DNA from 3 places in the Streptomyces sp. NPDC048291 genome. Region 1 is predicted to be linked to each of the others. Evidence: riboswitches for the same ligand, from Rfam matches in the RefSeq annotation. Region 1 holds a riboswitch; each other region holds the start of a gene.

Region 1 (7,243 bases):
CTACGCCCTCGACGCGGGCTCGCACGACCCGCAGCAGCCGCACAACCAGGACGAGGTCTACTTCGTCGTCAGCGGCCGTGCCGCGATCACCGTGGGCATGGAGACCACGCAGGTGGCCCGGGGCAGCGTGGTGTACGTGCCGGCCGGGGTGGCCCACAAGTTCCATCACATCAGCGAGGATCTGCGGGTTCTGGTCGTCTTCTCTCCCCCCGAGGCCTGACCCCGGCCTCGGGGTTCCCTAGGGGAAGGGTCAGGGGAGGACAAGGGATCCCGGGCCTCCGTACGACCCCTTCGCGGCTCTAGCATCGGGTGCGGGACATCGCATCGTGCGGGACGCACGAGACCGTACGTGCCGGAGCGCACGAGAAAGCGGAGGACAGGGCAATGCGAGAGATCTTCACAGGTCTGCCGTGGTGGGTGAAGTGGATCGCGGTGCCGGTCATCGCGCTGGTGGTGTTCGGCGGCCTGATCACGGCCGTGATCGGTTGGGTGGTCTTCCTGCTCTTCAAGCTGCTGATCTTCGTGGCGCTGGTCGGCGGACTGATCTACATCGTGCGGAAGTTCATGTCGAACTCCTCGTCGAAGAGCGACTGGTGAGGACCGCGGGAATCGGTGGCCGGTAATCAGGAGTCACCGGTTCCCTCGGGCGAGGGAAGTTTCCCGTACGGGCCGACCGGGAGCGTCGGCGGACGGTTAGAGTCGCTGACCCCCTCGCGCTCCGGGAGTGACTCTTGGCCACGCTTGACGCCACCTCCGCACCCACGGAACACCCTCCGCCCCCGACCCAACGCAGTTCCGGCACACCCCCCGTGCAGCGGCCGGCCTCCCCGGCCGTCCCCGCGCAGCCGCATACGGCCACCCTCATCGGCTCCGTGCAGCGCGCGATGCGCCTGCTGGAGTGCGTCGCCGGACACGAACACGGCGCCCCCGCCAAACAACTGGCCCGCGCGACCGGCCTCGCCCTGCCCACCGCGTACCACCTGCTGCGCACCCTGGTCCACGAGGGCTACCTGCGCCGTGACAAGGGGCTGTTCTTCCTCGGTGAGGCGGCGGAGCGGCTGAGCAGCAGCGGAGCGCAGCAGAAACGTCGCAGCGCGGTCGTCGACACCCTCGCCCACTGGCGGGATTCGATCGGTGTCCCGGTGTACTACGCCATGTACCGGGACGGCGAGATCGAGGTCATGAGCATCTCCGACTCCCCGGCCGCCCCGGCGGTCGAGGAGTGGGCCGGCTTCCGTGAGACCGGGCACGCGCACGCCGTCGGCCAGTGCCTCCTCTCCCAGCTGGACCAGGACGTCCGCCGCGACCATCTCCGCCGCTATCCCGCGCGGCCCCTCACCCCGTACACGGTCCGTGACGACCAGACACTGCTGCGACGGCTGGAACGGACGCGGCGGATGGAGCCGGTGGTGGAGCGCCAGGAGTACGCACTGGGGACGGTGTGTGCGGCGATCCCCCTCACCGTCGGCACGACGGCCGCCACGATCGCCATCTCCCTCCCCCTCCACCAGGCCGACCGGCTGCTGCCCGCCGTCCGGCAGTTGCAGGCCGAAGTGGGCCGGCACCTGGGGTCCCTGGCCATCGCTATCAGTATCTGAAAACTCACTCCTTGTGATCTCCCGTGTACTTTCAGCAAGATTTGACCACCAGCAAAGGGATAAAACCCGGCCAGTCGGTGTCATATGACGGGGTAGGCAATGCGCGAGTCCGTACAAGCAGAAGTCATGATGAGCTTTCTCGTCTCGGAGGAGCTCTCCTTCCGCATCCCCGTGGAGTTGCGCTACGAGACCTGTGATCCCTATGCCGTCCGGCTCACCTTCCATCTGCCCGGGGACGCCCCGGTGACCTGGGCCTTCGGCCGGGAGCTGCTGATCGACGGGGTGGGGAGGCCGTGCGGGGAGGGCGATGTGCACATCGCGCCCGCCGATTCCGAGGTGCTGGGAGAGGTGCTGATCCGGCTTCAGGTCGGCGGCGACCAAGCGGTGTTCCGCTCCTCCGCGCCCCCGCTGGTCGCCTTCCTCGACCGCACGGACAAGCTGGTGCCGCTCGGCCAGGAGGGCTCGCTCGCCGACTTCGACGCCCACCTCGACGACGCCCTGGACCGCATCCTGGCCGAGGAGCCAAGCGCCGGGTGAAGCGCCACGGCACGGAGCCGCGCGCCGCTCGGCCGGGCCGTGTGAGGACACGCAGGAACGCTTCTGCGCGTCCGTGCGCGGCCCCTGCCGGAATGCTTCTCCTTAGGTGCACCGTCCGCGCCCCCACCTCGTGGACGGCCTTCTCCCGGGCCGTCCACCGCGCCTCACCGCTTGCGGCGCCGCCCCCGCCCGCCGCGCGCCGCGGCCGGCGCGGCCGGCGCGGCCTCCACGGGTACGGGCGTCCCGGCGCCCGGCCGGTCGGCCGACACCACCAGGGCCGCGAGCAGCGTGGTGACCGGAACCGAGGCGACCAGGCCGATCGAGCCGACCAGGGTGCGCACGATCTCCTCGGCCACCAGTTCGCTGTTGGCGACCGTGGCCACACTGCTCTGCGCGATCGAGAAGAGCAGCAGCAGGGGCAGCGCGGCGCCCGCGTAGGCCAGCACGAGAGTGTTGACGACGGAGGCGATGTGGTCGCGGCCGATGCGGATGCCCGCCCGGTACAGCCCGCGCCAGCCCATCGTCGGGTTGGCCTCGTGCAGTTCCCAGACGGCCGAGGTCTGGGTCACCGTCACGTCGTCCAGGACACCCAGCGAACCGATGATGACACCGGCCAGCAGCAGGCCGCTCATGTCGATCGAGGGGTACAGGCCGTGGATCAGGCCGGTGTTGTCGTCGGTGTTGCCGGTGAGCGCGGCCCAGTCGATGAACTCCGAGCCGAGCAGGCCGATCAGGCACAGGGAGACCAGCGTGCCCAGCACCGCCACCGAGGTCCGGGCCGACAGCCCGTGACAGATGTACAGGGCGATCAGCATGATGGCGCTCGACCCGACCACCGCCATCAGCAGCGGATTCGAACCCTGCAGGATCCCCGGCAGGATGAACATGGTCAGCACCAGGAAGCTGACGGCCAGCGCGACCAGCGCCATCACACCGCGCAGCCGGCCCACCACCACGACGGCGAGCGCGAAGATCCCGGCCAGCAGGGCCATCGGGAACTTCCGGGTCACGTCGGTGACCGAGTACTGCAGGTCCTTGGGGGCGGAGGGCTCGTACGCGGCCACGACCTGCTCGCCCTCGTGCAGTTGCCGTGACTGGTCGGGCTGCACGATCTCGGTGAAGGTACGGCCCTTGTCCTTGCCGGTGTCGACCCGGACCGTGGCCTTCTTGCAGGTACTGTCCTCCTCCTTCGAGGACGTGCCGTCGGCTGTGGAGGCGTCGCCGGTCGAGCCGCCTCCGGAGGCGTTGACCGACTTGCAGCTGACCGAGACGACCTTGGTGACCGTCGCCGCCTGCGTCTGGCGGTCGAAGCCGACGCCGGTGCGCTCGTGGGGCGGGGCGCCGCCGGGCCACAGCACCACCAGGCCGACCACGACCGCCGCGGTGAAGGGGATGAGGATCGCCGCGATGACCTTGCGCAGATGCTTGGAGACGGGCGCGGCGGGACCGTGGCTGTGGCTGTGCCCGTGCGAGTGGCCGTGACCGCCGCCGGGCCCGGAGCCGCTCTGGTCGGGGCCGGGAGCGGGCGAGTGGCCCTGGGCCTGGCCGTGGGCCCCGTGGCCCCCGTTGCTCTGGGCCTCGTCGTGGCCGTGGGCATGGCCGTTGTCGTGATGGTGGGCGTGGCTGAGAGCCTGCCCGCGGTCGTACTGCTCGCCCTGCCCATGGGTGTGTCCGTCACCGGCACCAGGGCCCCCGTGGCCGGGTCCGCCGCCCTGCGGGGCGCCGTTGCCGCGCCGCGGGTCTGGGGGCGGATAGGGGTGCTGCTGTGTCGAGGTCACCGCCCGATCATCGCAAGAACGGCAGGGGCCCTCTGTTCACCGCGCCCGAATTGACGCTAGCGTGGAGGCACCTTTGCACACGCGGGAGCTCGGAGCACCGGGCTGAGAGGGCGCTGACCTCCGTATTCGCGATGTTTCACGTGGAACGAGTGATGTTTCACATGGAACGCCGCCCGACGGAAGCCGCTGCGTCGACCGCCGAACCTGTTACCGGGTAATGCCGGCGTAGGGAGTAGGTCTCATGACCAACAAGGACGTACGCACGCCTGCCTTCAGCCAGGACGAACAGCCCGTTGCGGGCGAAAAGTCCCCGGAGGCCGGGAAGTCCATCGGCTGGCACAAGGGGTATGTCGAGGGCTCCCGCCCCGACCTGCGGGTGCCGGTCCGTCAGGTGCATCTCACCAACGGGCAGTCGGTCACGCTCTACGACACCTCGGGCCCGTACACCGATCCGCTCGTCGAGACCGATGTCCGCCGGGGTCTGTCGCCGCTGCGGGAGAACTGGATCGTCGCCCGGGGCGACACCGAGGAGTACGCGGGCCGGCCCGTCCGTCCCGAGGACGACGGGATCAAGCACACCTCGCCGCGCGGTGGCCTGCGCAACCTGGACGCGGTCTTCCCGGGCCGCCCGCGCCAGCCGCGCCGAGGCCGGGGAGGCGAGCCGGTGACGCAGCTCGCGTACGCCCGCCGGGGCGAGATCACCCCGGAGATGGAGTACGTGGCCATCCGCGAGAACGTTTCTCCCGAGGTGGTCCGCGAGGAGATCGCGGCGGGCAGGGCCGTACTGCCCGCCAACGTCAACCACCCGGAGATCGAGCCGATGATCATCGGGAAGCGGTTCCTGGTGAAGGTCAACGCCAACATCGGCAACTCCGCGGTCACTTCCTCCATCGAGGAGGAGGTCGAGAAGATGACCTGGGCGACCCGCTGGGGCGCCGACACGGTCATGGACCTCTCCACCGGCCGCAACATCCACACCACCCGCGAATGGGTGCTGCGCAACTCCCCCGTCCCCATCGGCACGGTGCCGCTCTACCAGGCGCTGGAGAAGGTCGACGGCAGGGCCGAGGAACTGACCTGGGAGATCTACAAGGACACGGTGATCGAACAGGCCGAGCAGGGCGTGGACTACATGACCGTCCACGCGGGCGTGCGCCTGCCGTACGTGCCGCTCACCGCCAACCGCAAGACCGGCATCGTCTCGCGCGGCGGCTCGATCATGGCGGCCTGGTGCCTCGCGCACCACAAGGAATCGTTCCTGTACGAGAACTTCGAGGAACTCTGCGAGATCCTCGCCGCCTACGACGTCACGTACTCGCTGGGCGACGGGCTGCGCCCCGGCTCCATCGCGGACGCCAACGACGAGGCCCAGTTCGCGGAACTGCGCACGCTGGGGGAACTCAACCGGATCGCCAGGCGTTTCCATGTACAGACGATGATCGAAGGCCCGGGCCATGTCCCGATGCACAAGATCAAGGAGAACATCGACCTTCAGCAGGAGATCTGCGATGAAGCTCCGTTCTATACGCTCGGCCCGCTGACCACGGACGTCGCGCCGGCGTACGACCACATCACCTCGGGCATCGGTGCCGCGATGATCGCTTGGTGGGGCACGGCGATGCTCTGCTACGTCACGCCGAAGGAGCACCTGGGCCTGCCCAACCGGGACGACGTCAAGACCGGCGTGATCACCTACAAGATCGCAGCCCACGCGGCCGACCTCGCCAAGGGCCACCCGGGCGCGCAGGAGTGGGACGACGCGCTGTCCGACGCCCGCTTCGAGTTCCGGTGGGAGGACCAGTTCAACCTCGCCCTGGATCCGGACACGGCCCGCGAGTTCCACGACGAGACGCTTCCGGCGGAGCCGGCGAAGACGGCCCACTTCTGCTCCATGTGCGGGCCGAAGTTCTGCTCGATGAAGATCTCCCAGGACATCCGCCGTGAGCACGGCGGGAGTCGGGCCGAGGTCGAGGCGGGTATGGCGCAGAAGTCGAAGGAGTTCGCGGCGGCGGGGAACCGGGTGTATCTGCCGATCGCGGACTGACGGCGGAATCGGGAGCGTGCCGGAGCCCTGGGAGGCGCGGTGCCCGTCGGCCTTCCCCGACACGGTCTCGTGGACCGGGTGTCCGGCCTGCGCCCCCTCGGCGGGGGCGCAAGCCGGGTTATTCCGGCTGGTGTTCCGGGCCTCCGAAGTCCGGGCTGGTGTAGTCCGGGCTGGTGAAGCTCGGGCGGGGGGCGGGTGCGGCGCCGTCGTCGGTGCTGAAGCCGGGGCGGTCGTAGCCGAGACGCGGCATCCGGCCCGCCGGGCCCGAGGGGGCGGTGCGGCGCAGGCCGGCCGTGCCGGAGTCGGCGGCCAGCGCCTCCCGCAGGAAGGGCAGGATGCCGCGTTCCAGCAAGGCGTCCCGCCAGGCCTCCCGGGCCTTGGCCACCTCCCCGCCGGGTTCGCCGTAGGCTCCGGCCTCCAGCGAGGGGCTGTTGCGCAGTGCGGTGAGCAGCAGCCCCGCGCCGGCCATGATGATGGCGGCCGCGGTCACGACGCCGAACACCCAGCCCGCGGTGAGCATGGTCTGGGCGAACGCCGGAGCCGGGTCCAGCATCTTCAGGACGTAGCCGAAGAGCAGGAAGATCGCCGCGGCGGTGCCGGCGAGCACCGGCGCCAGGACCAGGGCGAGGGCGAAGCCCCCGGCACCGGTGGTCTCGGCGGCCTCGCCGATGGTGGTGGCGAGCCCCATCGCACCGCCCGGGCCCGGTTCCGCGGAACCGGAGTCCTGGACGGCGGCCGGGGTGGACCGCGCAGGATTGCGCAGTTCCTCGCGGACCTTCACGTAGTGCTGGTACTCGGTCGCCGCGGCCGCCGCGATCAGTGCGGTGGCGTTGAGCGCCATGGTGCGCAGCTGTTCGGTGTTCAGACGCTGGCCTATACCGGCCAGTTCGGGACGGTAAGGGGCGGAGCGCAGCGCCTCGTCGAGGATCCGCTCGTAATCCTGGCGGTCCTCGCTGTGCAGGTGCTGCGGAACGCTGTTCATGTGCATCCCCCGATGCTCCGTAGGGCTGGTGGCTCGCACGCCGGCGAACCGTCGGGCAGAAACGGAGGGGAGCCTGCTACGGATAAACCGATGGTAGAGCCGTTACGGCACGCGGTGACAGGGGGTTGCCGGAAATTGGGGGTGGCCCGTGTGTGACGTCGGGGGGATGAAACCGCCCGCCTGACGCTCAGGCGTTCAGCGGGAGTTGCCTCACCAGCAGCTTTCCGGCCATGGTCACGCCGCCGTCCATGGCGATGGCGAGTCCGTCGGCGTAGACGTGCGGTCCTTCCACAACGGGGCCGCT
Region 2 (7,243 bases), on a different contig from region 1:
TGCGAGCCGAAGTTGATCAGGTACGGGGCGTGCACGTACGCCGGGATCGACTCCTCCGCGCAGGCCGCGCGGAACGCCTCGTCCTGCTTGGGGTTGCCCGCCGGGGTGGCCCAGCCGCGCGGGTTGGCGACGAAGACCTGCACGGTCTCGGCCTTCAGCTCACGGGCGTAGGACAGCCCCACGGAGTGCAGACCGCCGGCCACCGGGACGTGGCCGCCGACGGGGTTGCGGGCGGGACCTGACTGCTGACTCTTCACCCGTCAAGGGTGTCACGGCGCCGCCCGCGCCCGGTCAGCGGATGGTGATCGTGATCGTCGACCCCTTGGGCGCCTGCTCGCCGGCGTCCACCGACTGCTTCCGCACGGTGTTGCCGAACAGCCCGAGCAGCCCGCGGTCCTCCTTGACCTGGAAGCCGGACTGCTCCAGCAGCTTGGTCGCGTCGTCCACGGTGGCCCCGACCACGCTCGGCACCTCGACCAGCTCCGGGCCCTTGGACAGCGTCAGCGTCACGGTGTCGCCCTCGGCGGCCTGCGCGTCACCGGCCGGGGTCTGCCGGGCGACCTGCCCCTGGTCGTACTCGGAGTTGACCTCGGTGGCGGACACCGTCACCTTCAGCCCGGCCTCCTGGAGCTCCTGCCGGGCGTCGTCCAGGCCGTCGCCGGTGACGTCCGGGACGTCGACCGGGGCGCCCTTGCTGACGACGAGCGCGATGGCGGTCCCCGCGTGCCGCTTGGTCCCCGCCCCCGGATCGGTTGAGATGACCGTCCCCTTGGCCACGTCCTCGCTGAACTCCCGGGTCACCATGCCCGGTTCCAGCCCGTCCGCCGTGAGCAGCAGCCTGGCCCTGGCCACCGTCCGCCCCTGCACGTCCGGCACGGTCACCGTCTCGGGGCCGTCCGAGACGGTGAGCGCCACCGAGTCGTTGCTGCGGATGCGCTTGCCGGCCGCCGGGTCGGTGCTGATCACCGTGCCCCGCTTCACCGTGTCGCTGTAGGCGTGCTCGACCGACCCGACGTCGAGCCCGGCCTCCTTCAGCCGCGCGGTGGCCTGGGCCTCGGTCTTCGACAGCAGCGGCGGGACCTTGGTGAACTGCCCGGAGTTGATGTACCAGACGCCGGCGCCCGCGCCAAGGACGATCAGTACGGCGACGACCAGCGTCAGCAGCCCGCGCCGGGACCGACGGCCCCCGCGCCGCCGGTCGGACGGGGGTGCCCCCGCGCGAGCGAACCCGAGCGTGGGGGCGGGCGGCGCCTCGAACCTGCTGGTCCGCAGCACCCCCTCGTCCTCCTCGTTGACGGGCAGCGGCCGGGGCACGGTCAGCGACCGGGGTATGACACTGGTCCGGTCCTCGGCGATGTCGTGCGCCTCCGCCAGCGCCTGCGGCGGTACGGCGTCCAGCTGCTCGGCGCCGAGCCTGCTCCGCGCCTCCCGCAGCAGGGCGAGCAGCGCGACGGCGTCGTACGGCCGGACCGCGGGGTTGCGGGCGGTCCCGAGGGCGACCAGCTCGTCCAGCTCGCGGGCGAGCCCCGGCACGACGGCGGACGGCGCCGGCACGTCCTCGTGCAGATGCTTGTAGAGGATCACCGCGGCCGAGTCCGCGTCGTGCGGCTTCTCCCCGGTGAGCATCTCGTACAGCACGACACCGCACGCGTAGACGTCGACCCGCGGATCGGCGGTCCCGTTCTCGACCTGCTCGGGCGCCAGGTACGACAGGGTGCCGAGCACGGCACCGGTCGTACTGGTGACGGAGTCCACGGACCGCACCAGCCCGAAGTCCGCGACCTTGACCCGCCCGTCGTCCCCTATCAACACGTTCTCGGGCTTCATGTCCCGGTGCACGAACCCGGCCCGGTGCGCGGCGCCCAGCGCGGCCAGCACCGGCTCCAGGATGCCCAGCGCGGCCCGCGGCTGCAGCGCGCCGCGCTCGCGCAGCACGTCACGCAGGGTGCAGCCGGCGACGTACTCCATGGCGAGATACACGTACGACCGGTCGGCCCCCTGGTCGTAGACCTGGACCACGTTCGGGTGGGCCAGCCGGGCGACCGACTTGGCCTCCCGGATGAACCGCTCGACGAAGGAGACGTCGGCGGCGAGCGCCGGGTGCATCACCTTCAGCGCGAGCACACGGTCCAGCCGGACGTCCAGGGCCCGGTAGACCGTGGCCATCCCGCCGACGGCGATCCGCGCGTCGACGCGATACCGGCCGTCGAGCACCTGCCCGACAAGGGGGTCCTGAAGGGTCGTATCCACCCAGCGAGTGTACGAGCACCGGCTGACACCCCCACAGGTGAGACCGCTTTCCCCGGGTGACTGCAGCGCACCTGTGACGCTTTGCACCTGGCTGGAATACATCCCCACCGCCCGGCAGCCGCCGACGACGCCCGGCCCCCGGGCATGCTTTCTCCCCCTTCCGGCAGCCGCCGACGGTGCTCAGCCCCCACGGGGGAGCCCGGCCTTCCAGCGAACGGTTTCGGGCGGTGCGCGGGTGGGCGAGCACGGGAGCGGTCCGGCGTTCAGAACGCAGGGCGCTCGGGGTCCAGCACGGCCAGGCCCTCCGCAGGAGAGGACGCCTCCGCGAGGTACCGGCGGGGAATCCGCCCCGCCAGCCGGGCCAGCCGCCCCGCCTCCACCCCGGCCCGCATGGCGTGAGCCATCCGCTCGGGATCCTGGGCCCGCGTCACCGCCGACGCCAGCATCACCCCGGCACACCCCAGCTCCATCGCCAGCACCACGTCCGACGCCGTACCGGCCCCCGCGTCCAGGATCACCGGCACACGCGCCTGCTCGACGATCAGCTGGAAGTTGTGCGGGTTGCGGATCCCGAGCCCCGACCCGATCGGCGACCCGAGCGGCATCACCGCGGCGCACCCCACGTCCTCCAGCTTCCGGGCGAGGACAGGATCGTCGTTCGTGTACGGCAGCACCGTGAACCCGTCGTCGACCAGCGTCTCCGCCGCGTCCAGCGTCTCGACCGGGTCCGGCAGCAGCGTCCGCTCGTCGGCGATGACCTCCAGCTTGACCAGGTCGGTCCCCAGCGCCTCCCGCGCCAGCCGGGCCGTCAGTACGGCCTCCCCGGCCGTGTAGCAGCCCGCGGTGTTCGGCAGCACCCGGATCCCGAGCCGGTCGAGCACCGACAGCACCGACCCTCGTACCCCCGGGTCCACCCGGCGCATCGCGACCGTGGTCAGCTCGGTCCCGGACGCGACGAGCGCCCGCTCCAGCACCTCCAGGCTGGGCGCACCCCCGGTACCCATGATCAACCGGGAGGAGAACGTCGTACCCCCGAGGACGAACGGATCGTCGGCCATGGCGCTCAGCCTCCCTGCACGGCGGTCAGGACTTCCACCCGGTCGCCGTCGGCGAGCCCGGTCGTCGCCCACTGCCCGCGCGGTACGACGGTCTCGTTGACGGCCGCGGCCACCCCGGAGGGCGCGGCCGTGAGGGACCGTACGAGCGCGTCGAGAGCGGTGCCCGGGGCGATCTCCCGGCGCTCCCCGTTGACGGAGATGGTGACGGAGATGTTCATGCGGTCTGCTCCACGAGTACGTCGGAAACCGGGCCGAAGCGCCTCGGTGTGAACGGACGGGCCTCCGCCGGCAGCTCGCCGCCGGTCAGCAGCTCCGCCATCACGTCTCCGGTGACCGGCGTGAGCAGCACCCCGTTGCGGTAGTGGCCGGTGGCCAGCAGCAGTCCGTCGAGGCGGGTCGGCCCGAGCAGCGGCGCGTTGTCGGGGGAGCCGGGGCGCAGTCCGGCCCGGGTCTCGGTCAGGGGGAGCTCGGTGATCCCGGGCACCAGCTCGTGCGCGTCGCGCAGCAGCTCGTACACGCCGCCCGCGGTGACCGCCGTGTCCCAGCCCAGCTCCTCGCTGGTCGCGCCGACCACCAGTTCGCCGTTCTCCCGGGGCACCAGGTAGACGTTCCCGCCGCGCACCACGGCCCGTACGGTCCGGCTGAGGAACGGCGCGTACGGGGCGGGCACGGTCAGCCGCAGCACCTGCCCCTTCACCGGCCGCACCGGCGGCAGCACGTCGGCGGGCACGCCCGCGAGCCGCCCGCTCAGGCTTCCGCCGGCGAGCACCACCTGCCCGGCGCCCCACGTGTCACCCGCGCGGGTGCGGACACCGGTGGCCCGCTCCCGCGCCACCTCCAGGCGCTCGGCCCAGTCCCGGTGGAACACCACCCCGGCCCGCTCGCACGCGGTCAGCAGCGCGGCCGAGAGCCGGCGCGGGTCGATCTGGTGGTCGCCGTCGACCCGCAGCCCGCCGCGCACACCGGGCGCGAGCATCGGCTCGAGCCGCCGGCACTCCCGCCCGGACAGCCACTCGGACTCCAGGCCCGACTGCTGCTGGAGGGCGTGCAGCTCGCGCAGATGGGCGCGGTCGTCGGCGTCCAGCGCGACCGCGAGGGTGCCGCACCGCCGGTAGCCGAGGTCGTGGCCGGTGAGCTCGGTCAGCTCGGCGGCGAAGGCGGGATAGCGGCGGGCGGAGGCCAGGTTGAGCCCCAGCAGGGTCTGCTCGCCGTAGTGCAGCTCGGTGACGGCGGCCAGCATCCCGGCCGCGACCTGCGCGGCCCCGCCGCCCGGCGCGGGGTCGACCACCGCGACGGCGAGCCCGCGCTGGGCCGCCCGCCAGGCCGTGACCAGGCCGATGATGCCGCCCCCGATGACGAGGACGTCGGACGTACGTGAGGACATGGGCGTCCAGCCCCTCCCTTCGCCGGCATGACCCGGATCAGGTTCGTACGGTCGGAGGCCGCCAGCCTCCCTCTCAGCCCGGTGCGTCCGGGCTCCCGCGTGTGCTTCCCCGCCACCCTAGCCCGCGGGGCTCGGCCCTTGTAAGACGGCCTCGGCCGGCGCTGTGGACAGCGCAGCCGAGCGTGCGGCGGCCGACGCTGTGGAACAGGTCACCCGCCGCGCCCCTGACTGACTCATTGTCAGTTGTCTATCGTTCTTGTCTATGGTGATCACGTGAGCGAGCAGACGCAGCGACGGAGCACGTCACAGACGCGGCGCGTGGTCGTCGTGGGCGCGGGCATGGCCGGGGTGCAGACCGCCGTCGCCCTGCGCGACCAGGGGTTCACCGGGAGCGTCACGCTGATCGGCGCCGAGCCGCACCAGCCGTACGACCGGCCGCCGCTCTCCAAGGCCGTGCTGCTCGGCAAGTCGGAGGGCTCCGCCTTCGAGGTCGACTTCGAGGCGCTCGGCATCGAGCTGGCGCTCGGTCGCGAGGCACTGGGCGTGCGCACCGCCGACCGCGAGCTGGACACCGAGACCGGACCGGTGCCCTACGACGTCCTGGTCCTCGCCACCGGCGCCGAACCGATCACGCTGCCCGGCACCGAGGGTGTGCCCGGCGTCCATCTGCTGCGCACCCTGGACGACGCCGAGCGGCTGCGGCCCGTGCTCGCCCGGCAGCACGACATCGTGGTCGTCGGCGCCGGCTGGATCGGCGCCGAGTTCGCCACCGCGGCCCGCGAGGCCGGCTGCGCGGTCACCGTGGTCGAGGCGGCCGACCGCCCGCTCGCGGGAGCGCTCCCCGCCGAGGTCGCCGCGCCGATGGCCGCCTGGTACGCGGACAGCGGCACCGACCTGCGCACGCACGCGCGCGTGGCGGGCGTCGAACCCGGCGCGGTGGTGCTCGACGACGGCTCGCGGCTGCCCGCGGGCGCCGTCGTGGTCGGCATCGGCGCCCGCCCCGCCACCGCCTGGCTGGCCGGCTCCGGCATCGAGCTGGGCGCACACCGCGAGGTGCTCGCCGACGACCGCCTGCGCACCAACGTCCCCGACGTCTACGCCGTCGGCGACTGCGCGTCCTTCCCGTCCGGCCGCTACGGCGAGCGCCTGCTGATCCACCACTGGGACAACGCCCTCCAGGGCCCGCGCACGGTCGCCGCCAACATCCTCGGCGAGACCGACGCCGTCTACGACCCGGTGCCGTACTTCTGGTCCGAACAGTTCGGCCGCTTCGTGCAGTACGCGGGCCATCACGCCGCGGCCGACCGGCTGGTGTGGCGCGGCGACCCGGCCGGCCCGTCCTGGAGCGTCTGCTGGCTGAGCGAAACCCGCCTGGTCGCCCTGCTGGCGGTAGGCCGCCCCCGCGACCTGGCCCAGGGCCGCCGCCTGATCGAGGCGGGGCGCCATATGGACGCCGAGGCATTGGCGGACCCCGGACGTCCCTTGAAGGATGCAACGGACGGCTGAACAGAGCCCCGTAAGGGGCGCGGGGAACTGCGCGACCAGCCCCCACGATGCCGCACCCGAACACCCACCCATCGCGGCCGAACCGCCAAAGCGCCTACCCTTGACCCCGTGACCGAGATTGACACGAAGATCGATGCTCTCGTCCCCGCCTGGCTCACCGTCCCCGACATCGCAGAGATGATGGACGTCGAGGTGACGCGCGTGCGGCAGCTGGTCAAGGAGGGCCAGCTCATCGCCGTCCGCCGCGGTGAGAACAGGGCGCTGCACGTCCCCGCCGCCTTCATCGACGGCGACAAGGTCGTCAAGGGCCTGTCCGGGACCCTGACGCTCCTGCGGGACGACGGCTTCAGCGACGAAGAGATGCTGGAGTGGCTTTTCACTCCCGACGAGACCCTGCCCGGCACCCCCGCGCAGGCGCTCAGCGAGAATCGCGGCACGGAGGTGAAGCGCCGCGCCCAGGCGCTCGCCGTCTGAGGCAGCCAGTACCGACACCACGGGGGACCACCGATGACCGACACCGCCCGCGCCCAGCTGGCCGACGCCCGCCTCTACCTGTGCACGGACGCCCGTAAGGAGCAGGGCGACCTCACGGAGTTCCTGGACGCGGTCCTGGCGGGCGGTGTCGACATCGTGCAGCTGCGTGACAAGGGCATGGAGGCCGCCGAGGAGCTGGAGCACCTCGCCGTGGTCGCCGACGCCTGCGCCCGGCACGGCAAGCTGCTCGCGGTCAACGACCGCGCCGACGTGGCGCACGCGGCCGGCGCCGACGTGCTCCACCTCGGCCAGGGCGACCTGCCGGTCCCGGCCGCCCGGGCGATCCTCGGCCCGGACGTCCTGATCGGCCGCTCCACGCACGCCGAGTCCGAGGCCGCCGAGGCCGCCGTGCAGGACGGCGTGGACTACTTCTGCACCGGCCCCTGCTGGCCCACCCCCACCAAGCCCGGTCGCCCCGCCCCCGGCCTCGGCCTGGTGCGGTACACCGCCGCCCTGGGCACCGACCGCCCCTGGTTCGCGATCGGCGGCATCGACCTCGGCAACCTCGACC
Region 3 (7,243 bases), on a different contig from region 1:
CGCGCAGGGAGTGTGCCCATGCCCCTCGACCCGGCTCCGGCCTCCACCCCGTCTCCCGTCCCGCCTCCGCCGCCGGTACGGTTCTGGCCCGTCGACGACCTGCCCGCGCTCGACCCCGACCCGTTCCTGGACGAGATGATGCGCGAGGAGCCGGTCACCCGGATCCGGCTCGCGTACGGCGAGGGGGAGGCCTGGCTGGTCACCCGGTACGAGGACGTCCGCTTCGTCACCTCCGACCCGCGCTTCTCCCGGGAACTGGTCGTCGGCCGCGAGATCACCAGCATGCGCCCGGCGCCGGTGGCCTCCCAGACGGCCGGCCTGCAGTACATCGACCCGCCCGGGCACAACCGGCTGCGCCGGGTCGTCGCCCGTGCCTTCACCGGGCGGGCCATGCAGCGGCTGCGGCCGATGGCGGAGCGCAGGGCCGGCGAACTCCTTGACGCGATGGAGGCGGCGGGCCCGCCGGCCGACCTCATGGAGCAGCTGCACGGCCCCTTCCCGATCGCCGTCATCCGTGACTTCCTCGGCGTCGACGAGAAGGACTGGCACCGCTGGGCGGCCACCGGCGAGGCACTGCTCTCCGCTGGCCCCGACGCCGAGGAACGCGCCCGGGAGGCCGCCAGGGCCACCCGGGCCCGGATCGCCGAGCTGCTGCGGAGCCGCCGCGACGAGCCGCGCGAGGACCTCGCCGGAGTGCTGGCCCAGGCCACCGCGGACGGGGAGATCACCGACGACGAGGCGATCTCCCTGGCCACCGCCATCCAGGTCAGCGGCGGCCACGCGGTCCGCAACAACAGCGGCTCGATGATGTACGCGCTGCTCACCCACCCCAGGCACCTGGACCGGCTGCGCCGTGAGCCGGAGCTGCTCCCCAAGGCGGTGGACGAGCTGTTGCGCTACGTCCCGCACCGCAACGGCGTCGGCATCCCGCGGGTCGCCGTCGAGGACGTCGAGGTCGGCGGCCGACTGATCCGGGCCGGTGACGTCGTCTACAACGCCTACGTCGCGGCCAACCGCGACCCCGCCGTCTTCACCGACCCCGACGACCTGGACTTCGACCGCGCCGACGGCCCGCACATCGCCTTCGGTCACGGCCCCCACCACTGCATGGCCGCGATCATGGCCCGCATGGAGGCCGAGACCATGATCGGCTCGGTGCTCGCCCGTTTCCCCGGCATCCGGCTGGCCGTACCTCCCGAGGAGGTCGAGTTCCAGCGCCAGGGCCTGATCCGCGGACCGCGTACGCTGCCCGTGACCTGGTGACCGGCGAGGGCCGGAGAGGACCGAGGAGAACCCCACCATGCTGACGACCACCTACGTCCCCGGCGCCCCGAACTGGCTCGACCTGGGCACCACGGACACCGACGCGAGCGCCGCCTTCTACTCGGCCGTCTTCGGCTGGCAGCACCGGTCCGCGGGCCCCGAGGCGGGCGGCTACGGCTTCTTCGAGCAGGACGGCGGCACGGTCGCCGGGATCGGTCCGCTCACGGCGGAGGGCGCGACCCCGTCCTGGCGGGTCTACTTCCACACCCCGGACGCCGACGCCACCGCCAAGGCCGTCGAGCAGGCGGGCGGCAGCGTCCGGATCGCCCCGGCGGACGTCTTCGCCTTCGGGCGTGCGGCGGCCTTCGTCGACCCCACCGGCGCGGACTTCGCGGTCTGGCAGCCGGGCGAGACCAAGGGCATGGACCTCGTCGCGGCCCCCGGCAGCCTGGCCAGGACGGAGCTCTACACCACCGACGCGGACGCGGCGAAGGCGTTCTACGAGTCGGTCTTCTCCTGGCAGACGCGGGACGTGCCGATGGGCCCGGGCCTGACCTACACGATCCTCACCCCGGCCGGCGCCGGCCCCGCGGCGGCCCACGGCGGCCTGATGCAGCTGCCCCAGGCCAACCTCGACGCCGGATCCACCCCGGAGTGGCACCCGTACTTCGAGGTCACCGACTGCGACGCCACGTCCGCCAGGGCCACCGAGGCCGGCGCCACCGTCCTCATCCCGGTCACCGAGGCCCCCGGCATCGGCCGCTTCGCCATGTTCCTCGACCCCTCCGGCGCCCTCTTCGCCGTCATCACGACCGCCCGGAGCTGAGCCCCCGGCCCCCGCCAAACCTTCGGTCGCAGGCCACTTCAGTTGATCTGCGACACTGGTAGGGCCATGCCTAATCCCGGAGAACTCACTTTCGTAGCGCCGCGCGGAGCCAAGAAGCCGCCGCGGCATCTCGCTGATCTCTCGCCTGCCGAGCGCAAGGACGCGGTGGCCGAGGTCGGGGAGAAGCCGTTTCGTGCCAAGCAGCTGTCGCAGCACTACTTCGCGCGGTACGCGCACGACCCCGAGCAGTGGACCGACATCCCGGCCGGATCGCGGGACAAGCTGCGGGAGGCGCTGTTTCCCGAGCTGATGACGGTCGTACGGCATCTGTCGACCGACGAGGGGACGACGCGCAAGACGCTGTGGCGGCTGTTCGACGGCACGCTCGTCGAGTCGGTGCTGATGCGCTACCCGGACCGGGTGACGATGTGCATCAGCTCGCAGGCGGGGTGCGGTATGAACTGCCCGTTCTGCGCGACCGGGCAGGCGGGGCTTGACCGCAACCTGTCGACCGCCGAGATCGTCCACCAGATCGTGGACGGGATGCGGGCGCTCAGGGACGGGGACGTGCCCGGCGGGCCCGCGCGGCTCTCGAACATCGTCTTCATGGGGATGGGTGAGCCGCTCGCCAACTACAAGCGGGTGGTCGGAGCGATCCGGGCGCTCACCGATCCGGCTCCGGACGGGCTCGGGCTCTCGCAGCGCGGGATCACCGTCTCGACCGTCGGACTGGTCCCTGCCATCCACCGGTTCGCCGACGAGGGCTTCAAGTGCCGGCTGGCGATCTCGCTGCACGCCCCCGACGACGAACTGCGCGACACCCTCGTCCCCGTGAACACACGGTGGAAGGTGCGCGAGGTCCTCGACGCCGGGTTCGAGTACGTCGAGAAGAGCGGGCGGCGGCTCAGCATCGAGTACGCGCTCATCCGCGACATCAACGACCAGGCCTGGCGGGGCGACCGGCTGGGGCGGCTGCTCAAGGGCAAGCCCGTGCACGTCAATCTGATTCCGCTGAACCCGACGCCCGGTTCGAAGTGGACGGCGTCGCGGCCGGAGGACGAGAAGGCGTTCGTCGAGGCGATCGAGGCGCACGGCGTGCCGGTGACGGTCCGGGACACCCGTGGCCAGGAGATCGACGGCGCCTGTGGTCAGCTCGCGGCCACCGAGCGGTAATCTGAGGGCCGTAGGTACATCTTCATATTCCGACAGGGGAGCGCCACAGCGCTGAGAGTGCGGCAACCGGGCCGCAGACCCTCTGAACCTCGCCCAGGTCATTCTGGGTAGGAAGTTCGGTCTTCACTCAAGCTGTTGCGCCCTGCCCGCACACCGCGGGCAGGGCCGCGTCTCTTCCTGGTCAACCCCAGGAGGAAAACACCAGTGCACACAAGGACCTTCTTGGCCGCGGCCGTAGGGCTCGGTCTCGTCACGCTGTCCGCGTGCTCGTCGTCGTCGGGTTCCGCGGCCGACTCCAAGACCGTCACCCTGGTCAGCCACGACTCGTGGGCCGTCTCCAAGAACGTGCTCCAGGACTTCGAGAAGCAGTCCGGCTACAAGGTCAGGGTCCTCAAGGACGGCGACGCCGGGCAGGCCGTCAACAAGGCGATCCTGACCAAGGACAACCCGCAGGGCGACGTCTTCTTCGGCGTCGACAACACCCTGCTGTCCCGCGCTCTCGACAACGGTCTCTTCCAGCCGTACGAGGCGAAGGGGCTCGACACGGTCGGTACGGCGTACCAGCTCGACGCGGACAGGCACCGCGTCACGCCCATCGACTACGGCGACATCTGCGTCAACTACGACAAGGCGTACTTCAGCAAGCACAAGCTGACCCCGCCCACCTCGTACGCCGATCTCGTCAAGCCGCAGTACAAGAACCTCCTCGTCACCGAGAACGCGTCCACCTCCTCGCCGGGGCTGGGATTCCTGCTCGGCAGCGCCGCGCAGTACGGGGACAGCGGCTGGCAGGGCTACTGGAAGCAGCTCAAGGCCAACGGCGTCAAGGTCGTCGACGGCTGGGAGCAGGCGTACAACGAGGAGTTCTCCGGCTCGGCCGGCGGCAGGAAGGCCGGCGGCGACCGGCCGCTCGTCGTGTCGTACGCCTCCTCGCCGCCCGCCGAGGTCATCTACGCCGACCCCAAGCCGAGCACCGCGCCCACCGGCGTCGCGACCGGCACCTGCTTCCGGCAGATCGAGTTCGCCGGGCTGCTGAGCAACGCGGGGAACACCAAGGGCGGCAAGGCGCTCATCGACTTCCTGGTCTCCAAGGAGTTCCAGGAGGACATGCCGCTCAACATGTTCGTGTATCCGGTGGTGAAGGGCGCGAGCGTGCCCGCCGAGTTCACGAAGTACGGTCCCGCCGCCCAGGACCCCGAGACCATGGCGCCCGACAAGATCGCCGCCAACCGTGACCAGTGGGTCAAGACGTGGACGTCACTCGTACTGAAGTAACCGAAGTAGCCGAAGTGGCCGAAGTGGCGGAAGTCGCCGCAGCGGCCGGTCGGCGTGGGAGCGTGGCGCGGCTCGGGTTGATGCTCGGGCCCGTCGCGTTCTTCGGCGTCTTCTTCGCCTGGCCGGTCGCGGCGATCGTCACGCGCGGGCTGAAGGTCGACGGGGTGTGGCGGTTCGGGCGGATCGCCGACGTCCTCGGCCAGTCCGACATCCGCCATGTGCTCTGGTTCACCACCTGGCAGGCGCTCGCCTCCACCGCGCTCACCCTGCTGGCCGCGCTGCCCGCCGCCTACGTCTTCGCCCGCCTCGACTTCCCGGGCAGGCAGGTGCTGCGGGCCGTGGTGACGGTCCCCTTCGTGCTGCCGACGGTGGTCGTGGGGACCGCGTTCCTCGCGCTCGTGGGCCGGGGCGGCCTGCTGGACGAACTGTGGGGCGTACGGCTCGACACCACCGTCTGGGCCATCCTGCTGGCGCACGTCTTCTTCAACTACGCGGTCGTCGTACGGACGGTGGGCGGGCTCTGGGCCCAGCTGGACCCGCGGCAGGAGGAGGCCGCCCGGATGCTCGGCGTCTCCCCCCTGGCCGCCTGGCGGAAGGTCACCCTGCCCGCGCTCGCGCCCGCCGTGGCCGCCGCCGCGCTGATGGTCTTCCTCTTCACCTTCACCTCCTTCGGCGTGGTGCAGATCCTCGGCGGGCCGACGTTCTCCACCCTCGAAGTGGAGATCTACCGGCAGACCTCCGAGATCTTCGACCTCTCCACGGCCGCCGTCCTCACCCTCGTCCAGTTCGCCGCGGTCGGCGCGATCCTCGCCGTGCACGCGTGGACCGTACGGCGGCGGGAGAGCGCGCTCAGGCTGGTGGACCCGGCGGTGACGGCCCGCCGGCCGCGCGGCGCCGGGCAGTGGGCGCTGCTCGGCGGGGTCCTCGCCACCGTCGCGCTCCTCCTCGTCCTGCCGCTGGCCGTGCTGGTACGGCGGTCGTTCGACGGCGGGTTCGGGTACTACCGGGCGCTGGGCGACGCCGACGGCGGGACCTTCCTGGTCGCGCCGATCGAGTCGGTCGTCAACTCGCTGCAGTACGCGGTCGTCGCCACCGCCGTCGCCGTGGTGATCGGCGGCCTCGCCGCCGCCGCGCTGGCCCGGCGGGACGCGGGGCGCCTCGTACGGGGCTTCGACGCGCTGCTGATGCTGCCGCTCGGGGTGTCCGCGGTGACCGTCGGCTTCGGGTTCCTGATCGCGCTCGACAAGCCGCCGCTGGACCTGCGCCAGTCCTGGATCCTCGTCCCGCTCGCTCAGGCGCTGGTCGGTGTGCCCTTCGTCGTGCGGACCATGCTGCCCGTGCTGCGGGCCGTGGACGAGCGGCTGCGGGAGGCGGCGGCCGTGCTGGGCGCCTCGCCCTGGCGGGTGTGGCGGGAGGTCGATCTGCCACTGGTGCGGCGGGCGCTGCTGATCGCGGCGGGGTTCGCGTTCGCGGTGTCGCTGGGGGAGTTCGGGGCGACCGTGTTCATCGCGCGGCCCGACAACCCGACCCTGCCGGTCGCCGTGGCCCGGCTGCTGTCCCGTCCCGGTGATCTCAACTACGGCCAGGCGATGGCCCTTTCCACGATTCTGATGGTGGTGTGCGCCGTGGCCCTGCTGGTCCTTGAGCGGCTGCGGACGGACCGGACGGGGGAGTTCTGATGCCGCTTCTCGAACTGGAGCAGGCCACCGTGCGGTTCGGCGGGCGGGCCGTGCTCGACGCCGTCGGCCTGGAGGTGGCCGAGCACGAGGTGGTGTGCGTGCTCGGGCCGAGCGGGAGCGGCAAGTCGACGCTGCTGCGGACGGTGGCGGGGCTGCAACCGCTCGACTCCGGGCGGGTGTTGCTCGACGGCGACGACCAGGCGCGGATGCCGGCGCACCGGCGGGGCGTCGGGCTGATGTTCCAGGACCACCAGCTGTTCCCGCAGCGGGACGTCGGCGGGAACGTGGCCTTCGGGCTGCGGATGCGTGGCGCCGGGAAAGTGCAACAGGCCGAGCGGGTGGGTGAGTTGCTGGAGCTGGTGGGGCTGCCGGGGGCGGCCGGCCGGGCCGTCGCCGGGCTCTCCGGCGGTGAGCAGCAGCGGGTCGCGCTCGCCCGGGCCCTGGCGCCCCGGCCCCGGCTGCTGATGCTCGACGAACCGCTGGGTCAGCTCGACCGCTCGCTGCGGGAGCGGCTCGTGGTCGAACTCCGGGAGCTGTTCGGGCGGTTGGGTACGACCGTGCTCGCCGTGACGCACGACCAGGGCGAGGCGTTCGCGCTGGCCGACCGGGTGGTGGTGATGCGGGACGGGCGGATCGCCCAGTCCGGCACGCCGCTCGACGTCTGGCAGCGGCCCGCGGACGAGTTCGTCGCCCGCTTCCTCGGCTTCGGCAACGTGGTCCCGGCGACCGTCGAGGGCACGGTCGCGGTGACGCCGTGGGGGAAGGTGCCGGTGCCCGAGGGCTCGGCACAGGGCCCGCGGACGCTGCTGGTACGGCCGGCGGGCGTACGGCTCGTCGCCGCCGACGCGGGGCTGCCCTGCACGGTGGCCGCCCGCACCTTCCAGGGCACCCATGTCACCGTCCACCTCCAGCCCCTGGACGGGCCCCGTCTGGAGGCCGCCTGCGCGCTGCGGGCGGCGCCGGAGGCCGGGGACGCGGTGGGCGTCGAGTTCGACGCGGCGGAGACCGTCGTACTGGACTGAGGGAT

The links. A riboswitch is a leader RNA that binds a small molecule or an ion and turns the genes downstream of it on or off. The one in region 1 is predicted to bind thiamine pyrophosphate.
Region 2: another riboswitch for thiamine pyrophosphate. It lies ahead of thiO (glycine oxidase ThiO); the one in region 1 lies ahead of thiC (phosphomethylpyrimidine synthase ThiC).
Region 3: another riboswitch for thiamine pyrophosphate. It lies ahead of ACGF5O_RS33915 (thiamine ABC transporter substrate binding subunit); the one in region 1 lies ahead of thiC (phosphomethylpyrimidine synthase ThiC).

The regions. Positions count from the first base shown of each region.
Region 1 is NZ_JBICZC010000006.1:190,637-197,879, reverse strand. Features, by position in the region: gene ACGF5O_RS17650 (cupin domain-containing protein) at 1-220, shown strand, start outside; gene ACGF5O_RS17645 (DUF5326 family protein) at 385-597, shown strand; gene ACGF5O_RS17640 (IclR family transcriptional regulator) at 873-1,598, shown strand; gene ACGF5O_RS17635 (SsgA family sporulation/cell division regulator) at 1,698-2,135, shown strand; gene ACGF5O_RS17630 (YibE/F family protein) at 2,300-3,913, opposite strand; TPP riboswitch at 3,985-4,162, shown strand; gene thiC (phosphomethylpyrimidine synthase ThiC) at 4,155-5,957, shown strand; gene ACGF5O_RS17620 (hypothetical protein) at 6,076-6,945, opposite strand; gene ACGF5O_RS17615 (metallophosphoesterase) at 7,127-7,243, opposite strand, start outside.
Region 2 is NZ_JBICZC010000001.1:554,716-561,958, forward strand. Features, by position in the region: gene ACGF5O_RS02390 (deoxyribonuclease IV) at 1-257, opposite strand, end outside; gene pknB (Stk1 family PASTA domain-containing Ser/Thr kinase) at 292-2,250, opposite strand; gene ACGF5O_RS02400 (thiazole synthase) at 2,514-3,308, opposite strand; gene thiS (sulfur carrier protein ThiS) at 3,314-3,526, opposite strand; gene thiO (glycine oxidase ThiO) at 3,523-4,692, opposite strand; TPP riboswitch at 4,690-4,801, opposite strand; gene ACGF5O_RS02415 (NAD(P)/FAD-dependent oxidoreductase) at 4,966-6,198, shown strand; gene ACGF5O_RS02420 (Rv2175c family DNA-binding protein) at 6,307-6,672, shown strand; gene thiE (thiamine phosphate synthase) at 6,706-7,243, shown strand, end outside.
Region 3 is NZ_JBICZC010000013.1:277,502-284,744, forward strand. Features, by position in the region: gene ACGF5O_RS33900 (cytochrome P450) at 19-1,263, shown strand; gene ACGF5O_RS33905 (VOC family protein) at 1,301-2,089, shown strand; gene rlmN (23S rRNA (adenine(2503)-C(2))-methyltransferase RlmN) at 2,156-3,262, shown strand; TPP riboswitch at 3,287-3,394, shown strand; gene ACGF5O_RS33915 (thiamine ABC transporter substrate binding subunit) at 3,467-4,537, shown strand; gene ACGF5O_RS33920 (ABC transporter permease) at 4,618-6,216, shown strand; gene ACGF5O_RS33925 (ABC transporter ATP-binding protein) at 6,216-7,238, shown strand.